Regions from separate parts of the Streptomyces sp. NPDC012825 genome, predicted to be linked through region 2. Evidence: riboswitches for the same ligand, from Rfam matches in the RefSeq annotation. Region 2 holds a riboswitch; the other holds the start of a gene.
The links. A riboswitch is a leader RNA that binds a small molecule or an ion and turns the genes downstream of it on or off. The one in region 2 is predicted to bind cyclic di-AMP.
Positions count from the first base shown of each region.

Region 1 (7,637 bases), on a different contig from region 2:
CGACGGCTCCGGCGGTGACGATCCGCCCGTTGCCGACGACGATCTCGGTCTCGGGGCCGATCACGAGGTCGGGGTGGACGCCGTCCATGGTGTCGGGGTTGCCGGCCTTGCCGAGGGCGGTGATCCGTCCGTCGCGGATGCCGATGTCGGCCTTGACGATCCCCCAGTGGTCGATGACCACGGCGCCGGTGATCACGGTGTCGGGGGCGCCCTCGGCGCGGGTGGTGCGGGCCTGGCCCATGGACTCGCGGACGACCTTGCCGCCGCCGAAGACGGCCTCCTCACCGGCGCGGCCGGGGCCGCCGGAGCGGTCCTCCTCGATCTCCACGAGGAGGTCGGTGTCGGCGAGGCGGATGCGGTCGCCGGTGGTGGGGCCGAACAGGTCGGCGTAGACGGCGCGGTGCAGCTCAGGCACGGAGGTCTCCGTTCGCCCCGGCGGGGGTCTCGTCGGTGCTCGGGGCGGTCTCCGCGTCGAGCGGGCCGGCGGTCTCGCCGCGCAGTCCGGGCACGACGCGGCGGCCGGCGATCGGGACGAGTTCGACCTCGACCGGGATGCCGGGCTCGAAGCGGACGGCGGTTCCGGCGGCGATGTGCAGCCGTCGTCCGTGCGCGGCGGCGCGGTCGAACTCCAGGCCGGGGTTGACCTCGGCGAAGTGGTAGTGGGAGCCGACCTGGACGGGCCGGTCGGCGGCGTTGAGCACGGTGAGGCGGGTGACGGGGCGTCCCTCGTTGAGGGCGACGGGGCCGTCCGCGTGGAGGATCTCTCCGGGGATCATTCGGCGGCGCCCGTTCAGACGATGGGGTCGTGGACGGTGACGAGCTTGGTGCCGTCCGGGAAGGTGGCCTCGACCTGGACGTCGTGGATCATCTCGGGGATGCCCTCCATGACGTCGTCGCGGGTGAGCACCTTGCGGCCGGAGGCCATCAGCTCGGCGACGGTCCGGCCGTCGCGGGCGCCCTCCAGGATGTGGGAGGTCAGGAGGGCGACGGCCTCGGGGTGGTTGAGCCGTACGCCCCGGGCCCTGCGCTTCTCGGCCACGTCCGCCGCCACATGGATGAGCAGGCGTTCCTGCTCGTGCGGGCTCAGTTGCACTCTTCCACCTCACAGTCGTCGACCGGGACGGCACCCGGACAGCTGCGGACCCTACCGAGCGTCAACACTCTGTTGAACTGCTCGGATGCGGTCCGCGGCGAGACATTGCACGTTAGGGCGGAAGTTTTTCCGGCTCGTTAACTCCGGCTTTGCGTTCCCATGATCATCCGACCGGTGGCGACCACCGGGGAGCGCCGGGCTCGTGGTGGCGGGCCGCGAGCCCGAAGTGCCCTGTTCGCCGGGAACGGAGTCGAGGGAGTGGAACCCGGAGCTGGAGTACGCGGCGCCGGACCGGGACATCGCGCTCCACATCAACTCCCCCGGCGGCTCCGTCAGCGCGCCCCGACGGCCGGGCTGCTCGCCGAACACGCCGGACGGAGCAGCGAGCGGGTCGGGGCCGACCTCGACCGCCCCACGGTCCTGGACGCCCCGGCCGCCGTCGAGTACGGGCTCGTGGACCACGTGGTCCCGAGCCGGCGCGACGCGGTCGGGTGAGCGGGCCGTGGTTCCCGAGCCGCCGCCGCTGCCCGCCCCGACCCGGGCCGAGGGCGAGTTCGTCGACGCACACCTCGCGGTCGTCGACCTCGTGGGGAGGATCAACCCATCCGGAACCGCGCATGCCCATGGGGCCCTGAGGGCGGCTCAGGCCCTCGCGGGACGCGCGGAGGAGCTGCGCGACGTTCCTTGGCCCTCATGCACGCGCGGGGCGAGAGCGAGGTCCACGCGGAGACCCCGGCGCGCTCCCTGCGGGTGCTGGACGGGGAGCGGCGGGCCGGGCGGGTCACGCTCCCCCGGGCGCGACGGAGTTGACATTCCGGCATGTCGTGTCGAGGGCCGGACGGCCGACATCCGCGCCGGAAGCGCTCGTCCGTTCGGTTGAGTCGATGAGTCGACATATGGCTCCGGCGAGTTGCGCGGCGAGTGTACACATCTGGCCGAATCAGGCGTTCCTTTGCTGGTACGGGGCCCTTTGGCCAAACCTCCGACGATCACGAAAGCATCCTGTCCACTCGAATGGATCAGTCGTGAGGACTCTCACATATCGCTGTTTCCACTCGGATTTCGACCAAGTTGTGGGGCAAGATCCCTGCCGACGACAAGCCCCCGCCATCCGAGGCGGGGCGGTCCGGGCGGACGCCGAGTCCTGCCGCTGTCCCGGACGTCTGGTCGACAGGATTGGATCGGCAGGAGTGGAGGACCCGAGCAGTACGGGCCGTACGCGCTGTTTCCGCAGCGGGATGGGCCCTTGGGGTGAAGCCGCAACCGCGGCCGGGCATCTTCGCCTGCCCGAACCCGACAGGTCATCCTTCACAGGCGGCTGACGAAGGGTTGCGCATGACTGCGCAGATGCACGTCCCGTCCCTGCTGTCCCGGGCCGGAGCCGTCTCGGCTCTCACCCTCGCCGCCGTCGGCGGCACGCTGCTCGCGCCGGGCGCGGCACCGGAGGCCCAAGCGGCGACCACCGCACACGCGAACAAGGCGCTGAGCATCGCCGCCTCCAAGAAGGGCGCGCCGTACCGCTACGGGGCCGCGGGGCCCTCCCGGTTCGACTGCTCGGGCCTGACGCTCTACGCGTACAAGAAGGCGGGCAAGTCGCTGCCCCGCACCGCGCAGCAGCAGTACAACAAGACCCGGCACGTCTCCGCCGGCAGCAGGCAGAAGGGGGACCTGGTCTTCTTCCACTCCGGCGGAAGGGTCTACCACGTGGGCATCTACGCCGGGAGCGGCAAGATCTGGCACTCGCCCAAGACGGGCTCCTGGGTGAAGCTCGACAAGATCTGGTCGTCGAAGGTCTACTACGGACGCGTCCGGTGACCCCGCCCGGGCGCTGACCGGGCGCCGTGAAGGACGCCGGGGGGGGTGCGGTGGCGCCGCCGCACCCGAACCGTCGCCGGGGAGGCCCCGGCCGCCGGAGGAGCGCTAACAGCCCACCGGCGCGGCCGCCTTCCACGGCAGGACGATGCCGACCGTCTTGCCGCCCTCCGCGGTCGGGGTCACCGAGAGGCGGCCGCCGGACTCCGCCGCCAGGGAGCGGATGATCACCATGCCGCGCCCGTTGTCCTGCTGGACCGCCGCCGGAAGGCGGCGGGGGTGGCGCGGGTGGCTGTCCGTGACGCCGACGTGGAGCTGCTCGCCGCGCTCCAGGCGGACGCCGACCGTGAAGGTGGGCGACTGGCCGAAGGTGTGCAGGACGGCGTTGGTGGCCAGTTCCGAGACGATCAGCCGGACCGCGTCCGCCTGGTCGGAGGACTCGTCGAGGCCCCAGTCGGTGAGGACCTCCGCGACGTACCGCCGGGCGGCGGGGACCGAGGCGGGCTCGCTCGGCAGGGTGACGGATGCTTCCTGATGGTCTGCCATGGCGACTCTGTCCCTTTCCCGCCCGGGGCCGCTGCCCCGGATCCACTGCGCGTCAGAGTCCCACCGATGGCGCCGCGCCGTACGGGGTTCCACCGGGCCGGGGCCCATCTGTCGCCCGAAGCGGTGAACCGTACGACGCGTGAACGCCTCCGGCCCGGCCCTCAGCGGGCGGGCGCGGTCCGCAGGACCGTCTCCACCGCGCGGTCGACCTGCGCGTCCGTCAGGTCGGCGCGTGCCGTGAGGCGCAGGCGCGAGACGCCGTCGGGGACGGACGGGGGCCGGAAGCAGCCGACCGCCAGCCCCTGTTCCCGGCAGTCCGCCGCCCAGCGCAGCGCCGCCTCCGGCGAGGGGGCGCGGACCGAGACCACGGCCGCGTCGGGCCGGGCCGCCGTCAGACCGGCCGCGGTCAGCCGCTCGTACAGGCCGGTGGCGACGGTGCGGACCCGTCCGGCGAGTCCCGGTTCGGCCTCGATCAGGCGCAGGCTCGCGAGGGCGCCGCCGACGGCGGCCGGGGCGAGGCCGGTGTCGAAGATGAAGGTGCGGGCGGCGTTCACCAGGTGCTCGATCACCCGGGCCGGGCCGAGGACCGCGCCGCCCTGGCTGCCCAGGGACTTGGACAGGGTCAGGGTGGCGACCACGTCCGCGTCGCCCGCGAGCCCGGCGCCGTGCGCCGCGCCCCGGCCGCCGTCGCCGAGGACGCCGAAGCCGTGGGCGTCGTCCACGACGAGCCCGGCGCCGTGCGCGCGGCAGGCGGCGGCGAGCTCCGCGAGCGGGGCCCGGTCGCCGTCGACGGAGAAGACGGAGTCGCTGACGACGAGGGCCCGGCGCCCGGGATGCGCCTCCAGGGTCTTCCGTACGGCCTCGGGGTCGGCGTGCGGGACGACTGCGGTCTCGGCGCGCGCCAGGCGGCAGCCGTCCACCAGGGAGGCGTGGTTGGCCGCGTCCGAGACGATCAGGGAGTCCCGGCCGCCGAGCGCCGTGAGCACGGCGAGGTTGGCGGTGTAGCCGGAGGAGAAGACGAGGGCCGCCTCGAAGCCGCAGAAGGCGGCGAGTTCGCGCTCCAGGTCGGTGTGGAGCAGGGTGGTGCCGGTGACGAGCCGGGAGCCGGTGGAGCCGGCGCCCCAGCGCCGGGCCGCCCCGGCCGCCGCTCCGGTGACCTCGGGCCTGCGGGTGAGGCCCAGGTAGTCGTTGCCCGCCAGGTCGAGGAGGTCCGACTCGGCCGCCCGGGGCCGCAGCGTGCGGACGAGACCGGCGTCGGCCCGGCGGCGCGCCTCGGCGTCGGTCCAGTCGAAGGCGGTGCGGCGCGGACCGGCGGTCCGTGCGTCGTCCGGCGCGGCCCCGGCGGCCCGTGCGTCGTCCGCCCGTGCGTCGTCGGCCTGTGGCATGCGGGATCCTCCGTCGGCGTCCTCGCCGGCGGGTCGGCCGGTCGGCGGCTTTTGTAGGCAGCGCACAGACCCTAGCCGCAGGGGACCGGGATCGTGGTGTGGTCATCCACACACCTCGTTCGGGGCCGTTTGTTCGGATCCTCCTTGGCCCGGGGGCGGGCGGTAGGCCAGGATCAGCGGTTATGGACCTGCTGAACACGCTGGTGGAGAAGGGGCTGCGGCGCGAGCCGCCGACCCGTGAAGAAGCGCTCGCCGTCCTGGCGACCTCCGACGACGAACTGCTCGATGTGGTGGCCGCGGCCGGCAAGGTGCGCCGCCGGTGGTTCGGACGGCGGGTGAAGCTCAACTACCTGGTCAACCTCAAGTCCGGCCTGTGCCCCGAGGACTGCTCGTACTGTTCGCAGCGGCTCGGCTCCAAGGCGGAGATCCTCAAGTACACTTGGCTGAAGCCGGACGAGGCCTCCCGGGCCGCCGCGGCGGGCGTCGCGGGCGGCGCCAAGCGGGTGTGCCTGGTGGCGAGCGGACGCGGTCCGACGGACCGGGACGTCGAGCGGGTCGGCAGGACCATCGAGGCCATCAAGGAGCAGAACGAGGGCGTCGAGGTGTGCGCCTGCCTCGGCCTGCTCTCGGACGGCCAGGCGGAGCGGCTGCGGGAGGCCGGCGCCGACGCGTACAACCACAATCTGAACACGTCCGAGGCGACGTACGGCGGGATCACCAAGACCCACACGTACGCCGACCGGGTGGACACCGTGCGGAAGGCGCACTCCGCGGGCCTGTCGGCCTGTTCGGGCCTGATCGCGGGCATGGGCGAGGCCGACGAGGACCTGGTCGACGTCGTGTACGCGCTGCGGGAGCTGGGCTCGGACTCGGTGCCGGTCAACTTCCTCATCCCGTTCGAGGGCACCCCGCTCGCCAAGGAGTGGAACCTGACCCCGCAGCGCTGCCTGCGGATCCTGGCGATGGTCCGCTTCGTCTGCCCCGACGTCGAGGTGCGGATCGCCGGCGGCCGCGAGGTGCACCTGCGCTCGATGCAGCCGCTCGCGCTGCACATCGCGAACTCGATCTTCCTGGGCGACTACCTGACCAGTGAGGGCCAGGCCGGCCGGGCCGACCTGGACATGATCGCGGACGCGGGCTTCGAGGTGGAGGGCGCGGGCACGCCCACGCTGCCCGCGCACCGCGCGGACGCGCTCGCGGCGGCCGGCGGCGGCTGCGGTTCGGGCGGCGGCGCGGAGGCCGGCGGCGGGTGCGGCTCGCACGCCCCGGCGGAGGGCGGCGCGGCTGAGGGCGGTACGGGCTGCGGCTCGCACTCCGGTGGCGGCTGCGGCCCCTGCGGCGGGCACGTCCCGGACCGGGAGTCCGCCGAGGCTCCGGCCGCCGAGACCGCGCCGGGCGGCGCCCGGACCGATCTGGTGGCGGTGCGCCGCCGGGGAGCCGGGACGGACCTCGCGCCGAATGCGTAACGACGAGCTCCTCGCCCTGGACCGGGCGCACGTCTGGCACCCGTACGGCCCCATGCCGGGCCGTACGGAGCCGCTGGTCGTCGCGTCCGCGTCCGGGGTGCGCCTCCGGCTCGCCGAACCCGCCGAGGGCCGGGCCGAGTTGATCGACGGCATGTCCTCGTGGTGGTCGGCGGTCCACGGCTACAACCACCCCGTCCTCAACGAGGCGGCGCGCGGTCAGCTCGACCGGATGAGCCACGTCATGTTCGGCGGGCTCACCCACGAGCCGGCCGTCCGCCTCGCGAGCCGGCTCGTGGAGATCACCCCCGAACCGTTGCGGCACGTCTTCCTCAGCGACTCGGGCTCGGTCTCCGTCGAGGTGGCGGTCAAGATGTGCCTGCAGTACTGGCGTTCGCTCGGCCGTCCCGAGAAGCGACGGCTCTTCACCTGGCGCGGCGGCTACCACGGGGACACCTGGCAGCCGATGTCGGTGTGCGACCCCGAGGGCGGGATGCACGAGCTGTGGGCCGGGGTCCTCCAGCCGCAGGTCTTCACGGACGCCCCGCCGGCCGCGTACGAGGAGTCGTACGCCGAGCTGCTGCGGACCGCGATCGGGCGGCACGCGCACGAGCTGGCCGCGGTGGTCGTGGAGCCGGTGGTGCAGGGCGCGGGCGGGATGCGCTTCCACGACCCGGGCTATCTGCGGGTGCTGCGGGAGGCCTGCGACGAGCACGGCGTACTGCTGGTGTTCGACGAGATCGCGACCGGGTTCGGGCGCACGGGCACGCTGTTCGCGGCCGACGCGGCCGGGGTCTCCCCCGACGTGATGTGCGTGGGCAAGGCGCTGACGGGCGGTTACCTGTCGATGGCCGCGACGCTCTGCACGGGCCGGGTGGCCGACGGGATCTCGCGGGGCGAGGTGCCGGTCCTGGCGCACGGGCCGACGTTCATGGGCAACCCGCTGGCCTCGGCGGTGGCCCTGGCCTCGATCGACCTGCTGCTCTCGCAGGACTGGCGGGTCGAGGTCGAGCGGATCGAGGCCGGGCTGCGCGACGGGCTCGCCCCGGCCGCCGCCCTGCCGGGGGTGCGGGACGTGCGGGTGCTCGGCGCGATCGGGGTCGTCCAGCTCGACCACGAGGTCGACATGGCGGCGGCGACGCGCGCGGCGGTCCGGGAGGGCGTGTGGCTGCGCCCGTTCCGGGACCTGATCTACACGATGCCGCCGTACGTGACCGGCGACGAGGACGTGGCCCGGATCTGCGCGGCGGTACGGGCCGCCGCGGCGGCGGGCTGAGAAGAAGGATCGGAGCGGACTGTGGGAATCGTCGTCGTCAGCGGCACCGGGACCGAGATCGG
Region 1 covers NZ_JBIBBZ010000012.1:17,817-25,453, forward strand. Annotated here, with positions in the region: gene ACFY7E_RS23090 (urease subunit alpha) at 1-415, opposite strand, end outside; gene ACFY7E_RS23095 (urease subunit beta) at 408-776, opposite strand; gene ACFY7E_RS23100 (urease subunit gamma) at 791-1,093, opposite strand; gene ACFY7E_RS23105 (ATP-dependent Clp protease proteolytic subunit) at 1,352-1,588, shown strand; partial or broken gene ACFY7E_RS23110 (hypothetical protein) at 1,596-1,903, shown strand; cyclic di-AMP (ydaO/yuaA leader) riboswitch at 2,219-2,425, shown strand; gene ACFY7E_RS23115 (C40 family peptidase) at 2,429-2,908, shown strand; gene ACFY7E_RS23120 (ATP-binding protein) at 3,014-3,451, opposite strand; gene ACFY7E_RS23125 (8-amino-7-oxononanoate synthase) at 3,613-4,836, opposite strand; gene bioB (biotin synthase BioB) at 5,019-6,302, shown strand; gene ACFY7E_RS23135 (adenosylmethionine--8-amino-7-oxononanoate transaminase) at 6,295-7,575, shown strand; gene bioD (dethiobiotin synthase) at 7,597-7,637, shown strand, end outside.
Region 1: another riboswitch for cyclic di-AMP. It lies ahead of ACFY7E_RS23115 (C40 family peptidase); the one in region 2 lies ahead of ACFY7E_RS31870 (transglycosylase family protein).

Region 2 (7,637 bases):
AGATGCGCGGCTACCTCGCCGAGCTGATCCACCGCAAGCGCGAGGAGCCGGGGGACGACCTGATCTCGGGGCTCATCAAGGCCTCCGACCACGGCGAGCACCTCACCGAGAACGAGGCCGCCGCCATGGCCTTCATCCTCCTGTTCGCGGGCTTCGAGACCACCGTCAACCTGATCGGGAACGGGCTTTACGCGCTTCTCCGCGACAACGGGCAGCGGGAGCTCCTCCAGACCTCCCTCGCCGCCGGGGACACCGGGCTCCTGGAGACCGGGATCGAGGAGCTGCTGCGGTACGACGGGCCGGTGGAGATGGCGACCTGGCGGTACGCGACGCGGGCGCTGACCGTCGGCGGGCAGGAGATCCCGGCGGGGGACCCGGTGCTGGTGGTGCTCGCCGCCGCCGACCGGGACCCGGAGCGGTTCGACGGGCCGGACGTGCTCGACCTCGCCCGGCGCGACAACCAGCACCTCGGGTACGGCCACGGCATCCACTACTGCCTCGGCGCGCCGCTCGCCCGCCTCGAAGGACAGGCGGCGCTCGCCACTCTGCTGACCCGTCTGCCGGACCTGCGGCTCGCCGCCGATCCGGCCGAACTGCGGTGGCGCGGAGGGCTCATCATGCGCGGTTTGCGCACGCTTCCGGTGGAGTTCTCCCCGTCCGTACCCCTCTCTCCCGCTGACGGACCGTCAGAAATGTGATCTTCATGTGATCGAGTGGCCATCGACTTGTGACGAGCGTTCGAATGCCGCTACGTTTCCCGGCAGTCTCAGCCGTCACGCGAAAGGCGTACCTATGCGTTCCGGGAACGGACGACACCGTCGCCCCCGTCAGGCCCCCGCCCTCGTCGTCGCCGCGGGCGTGACCGGATCCGCCATGGCGCTGCCCCTGCTCGCCACCGGATCCGCGTCCGCCGCCGACGCGGCCACCTGGGACCGCGTCGCCGAGTGCGAGTCGGGCGGTCAGTGGAGCGCCAACTTCGGGAACGGCATGTACGGAGGCCTCCAGTTCACCCAGGGCGACTGGGAGCGCCACGGCGGCCTGGCGTACGCGCCCAGCCCCGACCTGGCCAGCCGCGCCCAGCAGATCGCGGTGGCCGAGAAGGCCCTCGCCAGGGGCAGCGACGCGTGGGCCACCTGCGCGCCGATCGCCGGTCTGGCGAACGACGGGAAGCCCACCGGGGTGGACCCGGGTCCGGCCACCGCTCCGACGGCCTCCGTGGCGCCCGTCCCCGAGTCGAGCTGGAACTCGGGCTCGTCGGGCACCTCCGCGACCGCGCCGTCCACCGCGGCGCCGAAGCCCTCCGCTCCCGCGACCGCGCCCGCCGAGGGGCTCTCCACGGCACCGGCCACGCCGACGGCCCCCGCCGGCTCGACGGGCCCGGGCGCGCCGACCGCCCCCGTGACGCCGTCCGCGCCGACCGGGACCACGAGCCCGGCCGACCCCACGCTCCCGGCCGATCCGTCCGATCCGACGGCTCCCGTCACCCCCGGTGGGTCCGTTGTGCCCGACACGTCGGTCACCCCCGGCGTTCCGGGAGACGAGGGAACGTCGGCCACGCCCGGCACGGGCAAGCACCGGGGCGAGGCCGCGCCGGAGGAAACCGGCAGGACGGACAGCTCCGCCGAATCCGGGAGACACGCCTCGGACGAGGACAAGATCCTCGAAGAGGGTGAAGCGTCCCTTGTTGCTGACGAAGTGAAGAACTCGGACACAACGGACAGTCAGGGCTCTTCGGGTGAATACGTCGTGCGTCCGGGTGACAGCCTTTCGGATATCGCCCAGGCGAACGAACTGCCCGGCGGCTGGTCCGCCCTCTATGACGCCAACAAGCGGACCGTGGGCATCGATCCGGACCTCATCCTTCCTGGTCAGAACCTCGATCTGACGGCGGGTCCGACTCCGACGGCCGGGTAGTTCGTGGGCGTATGTCCGGTTCCGGGCGAGTGAGACATGGGTCTCTTTGTCCCAACTGGCGTGTCGCGCCCGCAAACTCCGCTTACGTCATCCCTCACCTGCGCAAACACTCCCCTCCGAAGGGCAAGAAGAGGCGAAATTAGTCATATGAGCCTCTTTGAACTTCGGGGGGTTCTGTGTCTACGGTCGTCATCGCTCGCCACCGCGGGCCCCGTCGACCGAAACGCCGAATCCTGCCGTCGGCCGATGGGAACAGTCGTCGCGCAAGCGCCGAAGGCAGGAGCGGGGGACCCAAGGTAAGTGCCGGGCCCGGCCGTCGAGACAGACGGCCGACGACCGGCTTGGGGTGAAGCCGCGTGCTAGGACACGCGGCCGGGCAACTCTTCGGCCCGAACCCGACAGCTCACCTCGCAGGCGTCGGTGAGGAGAATCCCCATGCTGTTTTCCGTCAAGGCCAAACACCGCCGTCCCTCCAAGGCCGCCCAGCTCGCCGCGCTCGTCGGCGTCACCGGTGTCGCCGTCGCCGCCCCGCTGATGACCGCGGGCGCCGCCTCGGCCGCCACGGCCTCCGAGTGGGACCGCGTCGCCCAGTGCGAGTCCGGCGGCAACTGGTCCATCAACACCGGCAACGGCTTCTACGGCGGCCTGCAGTTCACCAACTCCACGTGGGCCGCCTTCGGTGGCACCGCCTACGCCCCGCGCGCCGACCAGGCGTCGAAGTCCCAGCAGATCGCCGTCGCCGAGAAGGTCCTCGCGGGCCAGGGCAAGGGCGCCTGGCCGAGCTGCGGCGTGGGCCTCTCCGGCGCCTCGTACGACGGCGGCGCCGCCGAGAGCGCGCCGCAGCAGGAGCAGCCGCAGGAGCAGGCGCAGCAGGAGCAGCCGAAGCAGGAGCGGAAGGCCGAGCAGCCGACCACCCGCAGCCAGCCGCGCCAGGCCCCGCAGGCCGACGACCGGAAGACCGTCACCACCCCGACCGGCAAGACGGTCAAGAAGGGTGACGGCGAGTACGAGGTCGTGGCCGGCGACACCCTCGGCAAGATCGCCGAAGCCCAGGGCGTCGAGGGCGGCTGGGCCGCGATCTTCGAGCTCAACAAGGACGTCGTCGAGAACGCCGACCTGATCTACCCGGGCCAGCAGCTCCACCTGAAGTGAGCCCGGCGGGCCGCGTGAGTCCGGCGGCTCACGCGCCCCCCACGACCCTCCCGCGGTGACCACCCCGATCCGGCGCGCCCTTCCCCCGTGCGCGCCGGACCGGGGTTCCCCTTTTTCACGGGGGCGCCTCCCGGGTCCACCGGGTGCCTCCCGGTTCCACGGGGCGCCCCGGGGGCCCGCCCGGCAGTTACCGATCGGTAGATCCGAGGTCTTTCGCCCCCTTGTGCATGCCCTTGGGTCCTTTTTCGTCCCAGGGGGCGGGCGCCCGGCCGGTCGGAGCCCCCGGGGCGGTTAGGCTCTTGTCGCAAGGCCGAGCGACCCAGCAGCGACCTTGCGTCACATCCAGCGTCACATCCCAGAAGGAGATGCTCGTGCCGTCCATCGACGTCGTCGTAGCCCGGGAAATCCTGGACTCCCGAGGCAACCCCACGGTCGAGGTCGAGGTCGGCCTCGACGACGGCAGCACCGGCCGTGCTGCCGTTCCGTCCGGTGCCTCCACCGGTGCGTTCGAGGCCCTGGAGCTCCGCGACGGTGACCCCAGCCGCTACCAGGGCAAGGGTGTCGAGAAGGCCGTCCTCGCCGTCATCGAGCAGATCGGCCCGGAGCTCGTCGGCTACGACGCCACCGAGCAGCGCCTGATCGACCAGGCCATGTTCGACCTGGACGCCACCCCGGACAAGTCCTCGCTCGGCGCCAACGCCATCCTCGGCGTCTCCCTCGCCGTCGCGCACGCCGCCTCCGAGGCCAGCGACCTCCCGCTCTTCCGCTACCTGGGCGGCCCGAACGCGCACCTGCTGCCCGTTCCGATGATGAACATCCTGAACGGCGGGTCGCACGCCGACTCCAACGTCGACATCCAGGAGTTCATGATCGCCCCGATCGGCGCGGAGTCCTTCTCCGAGGCCCTCCGCTGGGGCACCGAGGTCTACCACACCCTCAAGTCCGTCCTGAAGTCCAAGGGCCTCTCCACCGGCCTCGGCGACGAGGGCGGCTTCGCCCCGAACCTCGGCTCCAACCGCGAGGCGCTCGACCTCATCCTCGAGGCGGTCAAGCAGGCCGGCTACGTGCCCGGCAAGGACATCGCGCTCGCGCTCGACGTCGCCGCCTCCGAGTTCTACAAGGACGGCAAGTACGAGTTCGAGGGCGAGTCCCGCTCGGCCGCCGAGATGACCGAGTACTACGAGGAGCTCGTCTCCGCGTACCCGCTGGTCTCCATCGAGGACCCGCTGTTCGAGGACGACTGGGCCGGCTGGAACGTCATCACCGAGAAGCTCGGCGACAGGGTCCAGCTCGTCGGCGACGACCTGTTCGTCACCAACCCGGAGCGCCTGGCCCGGGGCATCGAGGAGAAGTCCGCGAACGCCCTGCTCGTCAAGGTCAACCAGATCGGCTCGCTGACCGAGACCCTCGACGCCGTCGAGCTGGCCCAGCGCAGCGGCTTCAAGTGCATGATGTCCCACCGCTCCGGCGAGACCGAGGACGTCACCATCGCCGACCTCGCCGTCGCCACCAACTGCGGCCAGATCAAGACCGGAGCCCCGGCCCGCTCCGAGCGCGTCGCCAAGTACAACCAGCTGCTGCGCATCGAGGAGATCCTCGACGACGCCGCGGTGTACGCCGGCCGCAGCGCCTTCCCGCGCTTCAAGGGCTGATCGGCGCCCGAGGGCTGATCAAGGGCTGACACCCGCTCTCATCCGTACGTCCCCGTACTCGGTCCCGTACCGTGTGCGGGGACGTCCGCGTGAACAGGGGAGGCGACACGACATGGCCGTGAAGGACCGGGACCGGTTCTCGACCGCGACCCGGATCAGGCTGCTCGGCGAGCAGACCGCCGCCCGTGTCTACCGCTCCCAGACCCGCCGTCAGGCCCGCCGCTCCCGGCTCACCGGCCGCGCGGCCTTCCTCGCCCTCGTCGTCTGCTCCCTGGTCGTGGCCCTCGCCTACCCCATGCGGAGCTACGTCTCCCAGCAGGGCGAGATCGCCGAGCAGGAGCGCCGGGCCGCCGAGGCCGCCCGGCGGGTGCAGGACCTGAGGGACGAGAAGGCCCGCCTCCAGGACCCGGCCTACGTCCGCCGCCTCGCCCGCGAGCACCTGCACTACGTGCTCCCCGGCGAGACCGGCTTCACCGTGAACGACCCCGGCGCGGAGCAGCGGTCCCGCGCCGACCAGGGCACGGCCGACCGGCCCTGGTACGACAACCTCTGGGAGGGCGTGGACACCGCCGACCGCCCCTGACCTCCCGCACGACCGACGACCGACGACCGACGACCTAGGCAACCAAGGCAGACATGCAAACGCCCCCTCCGCAGACCGAACGCACCGAGCCCACCGAGGCGGACGTCGCCGCCTTCGAGCTCCAGCTCGGCCGGCCGCCCCGCGGCCTGCGCGCCATCGCGCACCGCTGCCCCTGCGGGCAGCCGGACGTCGTCGAGACCGCGCCCCGGCTCCCCGACGGCACGCCGTTCCCCACCACGTACTACCTGACCTGCCCCCGGGCGGCCTCGGCCATCGGCACCCTGGAGGCCAACGGGGTCATGAAGGAGATGCAGGCCCGGCTCGCCACCGACCCGGAGCTGGCCGACGCCTACCGGGCCGCGCACGAGGACTACCTCGCCCGCCGCGACGCCATCGAGGTCCTGGAGGGCTTCCCGAGCGCCGGCGGCATGCCGGACCGGGTCAAGTGCCTGCACGTCCTCGTCGGCCACTCGCTGGTCGCGGGCCCGGGCGTGAACCCGTTCGGCGACGAGGCGCTCGCGATGCTGCCGGAGTGGTGGGCCAAGGGCCCCTGCGTCACCCCGTGCGCGGCGCCGAAGGAGGAGGACGGCTGGACCGTCGAGGGCGACGGGGACGGCCACTTCGCCTTCAGGCCGGTCGACGACGCCGACGAGGAGGGACGGAAGTGACCCGGGTCGCCGGAATCGACTGCGGTACGAACTCCATCCGCCTCCTCGTCGCCGACGTGCACCCGGAGACGGGCGAGCTGATCGAGCTGGACCGGCGGATGACGATCGTCCGCCTCGGCCAGGGCGTCGACCGGACCGGCCGGCTCGCCCCCGAGGCGCTGGAGCGGACCTTCGCCGCCTGCCGCGAGTACGCCGCCGTCATCGAGGAGCTGGGCGCCGAGCGGATCCGCTTCGTCGCCACCTCCGCCTCCCGCGACGCCGAGAACCGCGACGACTTCGTGAACGGGGTCGTGGAGATCCTCGGCGTCGAGCCCGAGGTGATCACCGGTGACCAGGAGGCCGCGTTCTCCTTCGCCGGAGCCACCGGTGAGCTGCCCGGCACGGAGACGTACCTCGTGGTGGACATCGGCGGCGGCTCCACCGAGTTCGTCACCGGCACCGACCACGTCCAGGCCGCCCGCTCGGTCGACATCGGCTGCGTCCGGCTCACCGAGCGGCACGTCCGGCACGACCCGCCGACCGCCGAGGAGGCCGAGGCGATCCGCGCCGACGTCCGGGCCGCGCTCGACCTGGCCGCCGGGACCGTGCCGATCGGCACCGCCGACACCCTCGTCGGGCTCGCCGGCTCCGTCACCACCGTCGCCGCCATCGCCCTCGGCCTCCCGGAGTACGACTCCGAGAAGGTCCACCACTCCCGGATCTCCGCCGAGCAGGTCGCCGAGGTCACCGACCGGCTCCTCGCCTCCACCCACGACGAGCGGGCCGCGATCCCCGTGATCCACCCCGGCCGGGTCGACGTGATCGTGGCCGGAGCGCTCGTCCTGAGGGAGATCGTCGAGCGCGTCGGAGCCCGCGAGGTGGTCGTCAGCGAGCACGACATCCTCGATGGGATCGCTCTATCCGTCGCATAGAGGGGCGCTATCGGGCCTTGCCGGACGGTTTCGCCGGGGAAGTTCGTGAAGTTCTTCACAAGGAAAAGGGTCCTGAGGGAGTCCGAAGAGGGTCATGAGGCCCTCCGAGCCACCTCTCAGGGCCCTTTCGCAGGTTAAGAGGCCGATCCGCCCGGTGTTTCCATCGCGTGAACGGGGGCTCCGGTTCAGGGTTAACGGAGGCTCTCCGGACCAGTTCACAGGGGGTGAACAACGTTCGCCACTGCACCCCGGTTCCTTTGCAGGAACATGACGTGGATCACGTGGGCGGCGGAGTGTAGCAGAGGTGCCCCGCAACCTTGTGAAGGGGCGCACGAACCCACCCCCCGGACGGGGTGGATACTCGATGGCATGAGCACCACGGAGCGTCCCAGGATCCTCGTAGTAGGCGGCGGGTACGTAGGCCTGTACGCAGCTCGGCGCATCCTCAAGAAGATGCGCTACGCGGAGGCGACCGTCACGGTCGTCGACCCGCGGTCGTACATGACCTACCAGCCCTTCCTCCCCGAAGCCGCCGCCGGCAGCATCTCGCCGCGCCACGTCGTCGTCCCGCTGCGACGCGTCGTCCGCGGAGCCGAGGTGCTCACCGGCCGGGTCACCACCATCGACCAGGACCGCAAGGTCGCCACGATCGCCCCGCTCGTCGGCGAGGCGTACGAGCTGCCCTTCGACTACCTCGTCATCGCGATGGGCGCGGTCTCCCGCACCTTCCCGATCCCCGGCCTCGCCGAGCAGGGCA
Region 2 covers NZ_JBIBBZ010000032.1:6,467-14,103, reverse strand. Annotated here, with positions in the region: gene ACFY7E_RS31880 (cytochrome P450) at 1-698, shown strand, start outside; gene ACFY7E_RS31875 (transglycosylase family protein) at 793-1,914, shown strand; cyclic di-AMP (ydaO/yuaA leader) riboswitch at 2,173-2,346, shown strand; gene ACFY7E_RS31870 (transglycosylase family protein) at 2,350-3,066, shown strand; gene eno (phosphopyruvate hydratase) at 3,432-4,718, shown strand; gene ACFY7E_RS31860 (septum formation initiator family protein) at 4,831-5,301, shown strand; gene ACFY7E_RS31855 (DUF501 domain-containing protein) at 5,355-5,969, shown strand; gene ACFY7E_RS31850 (exopolyphosphatase) at 5,966-6,880, shown strand; gene ACFY7E_RS31845 (NAD(P)/FAD-dependent oxidoreductase) at 7,250-7,637, shown strand, end outside.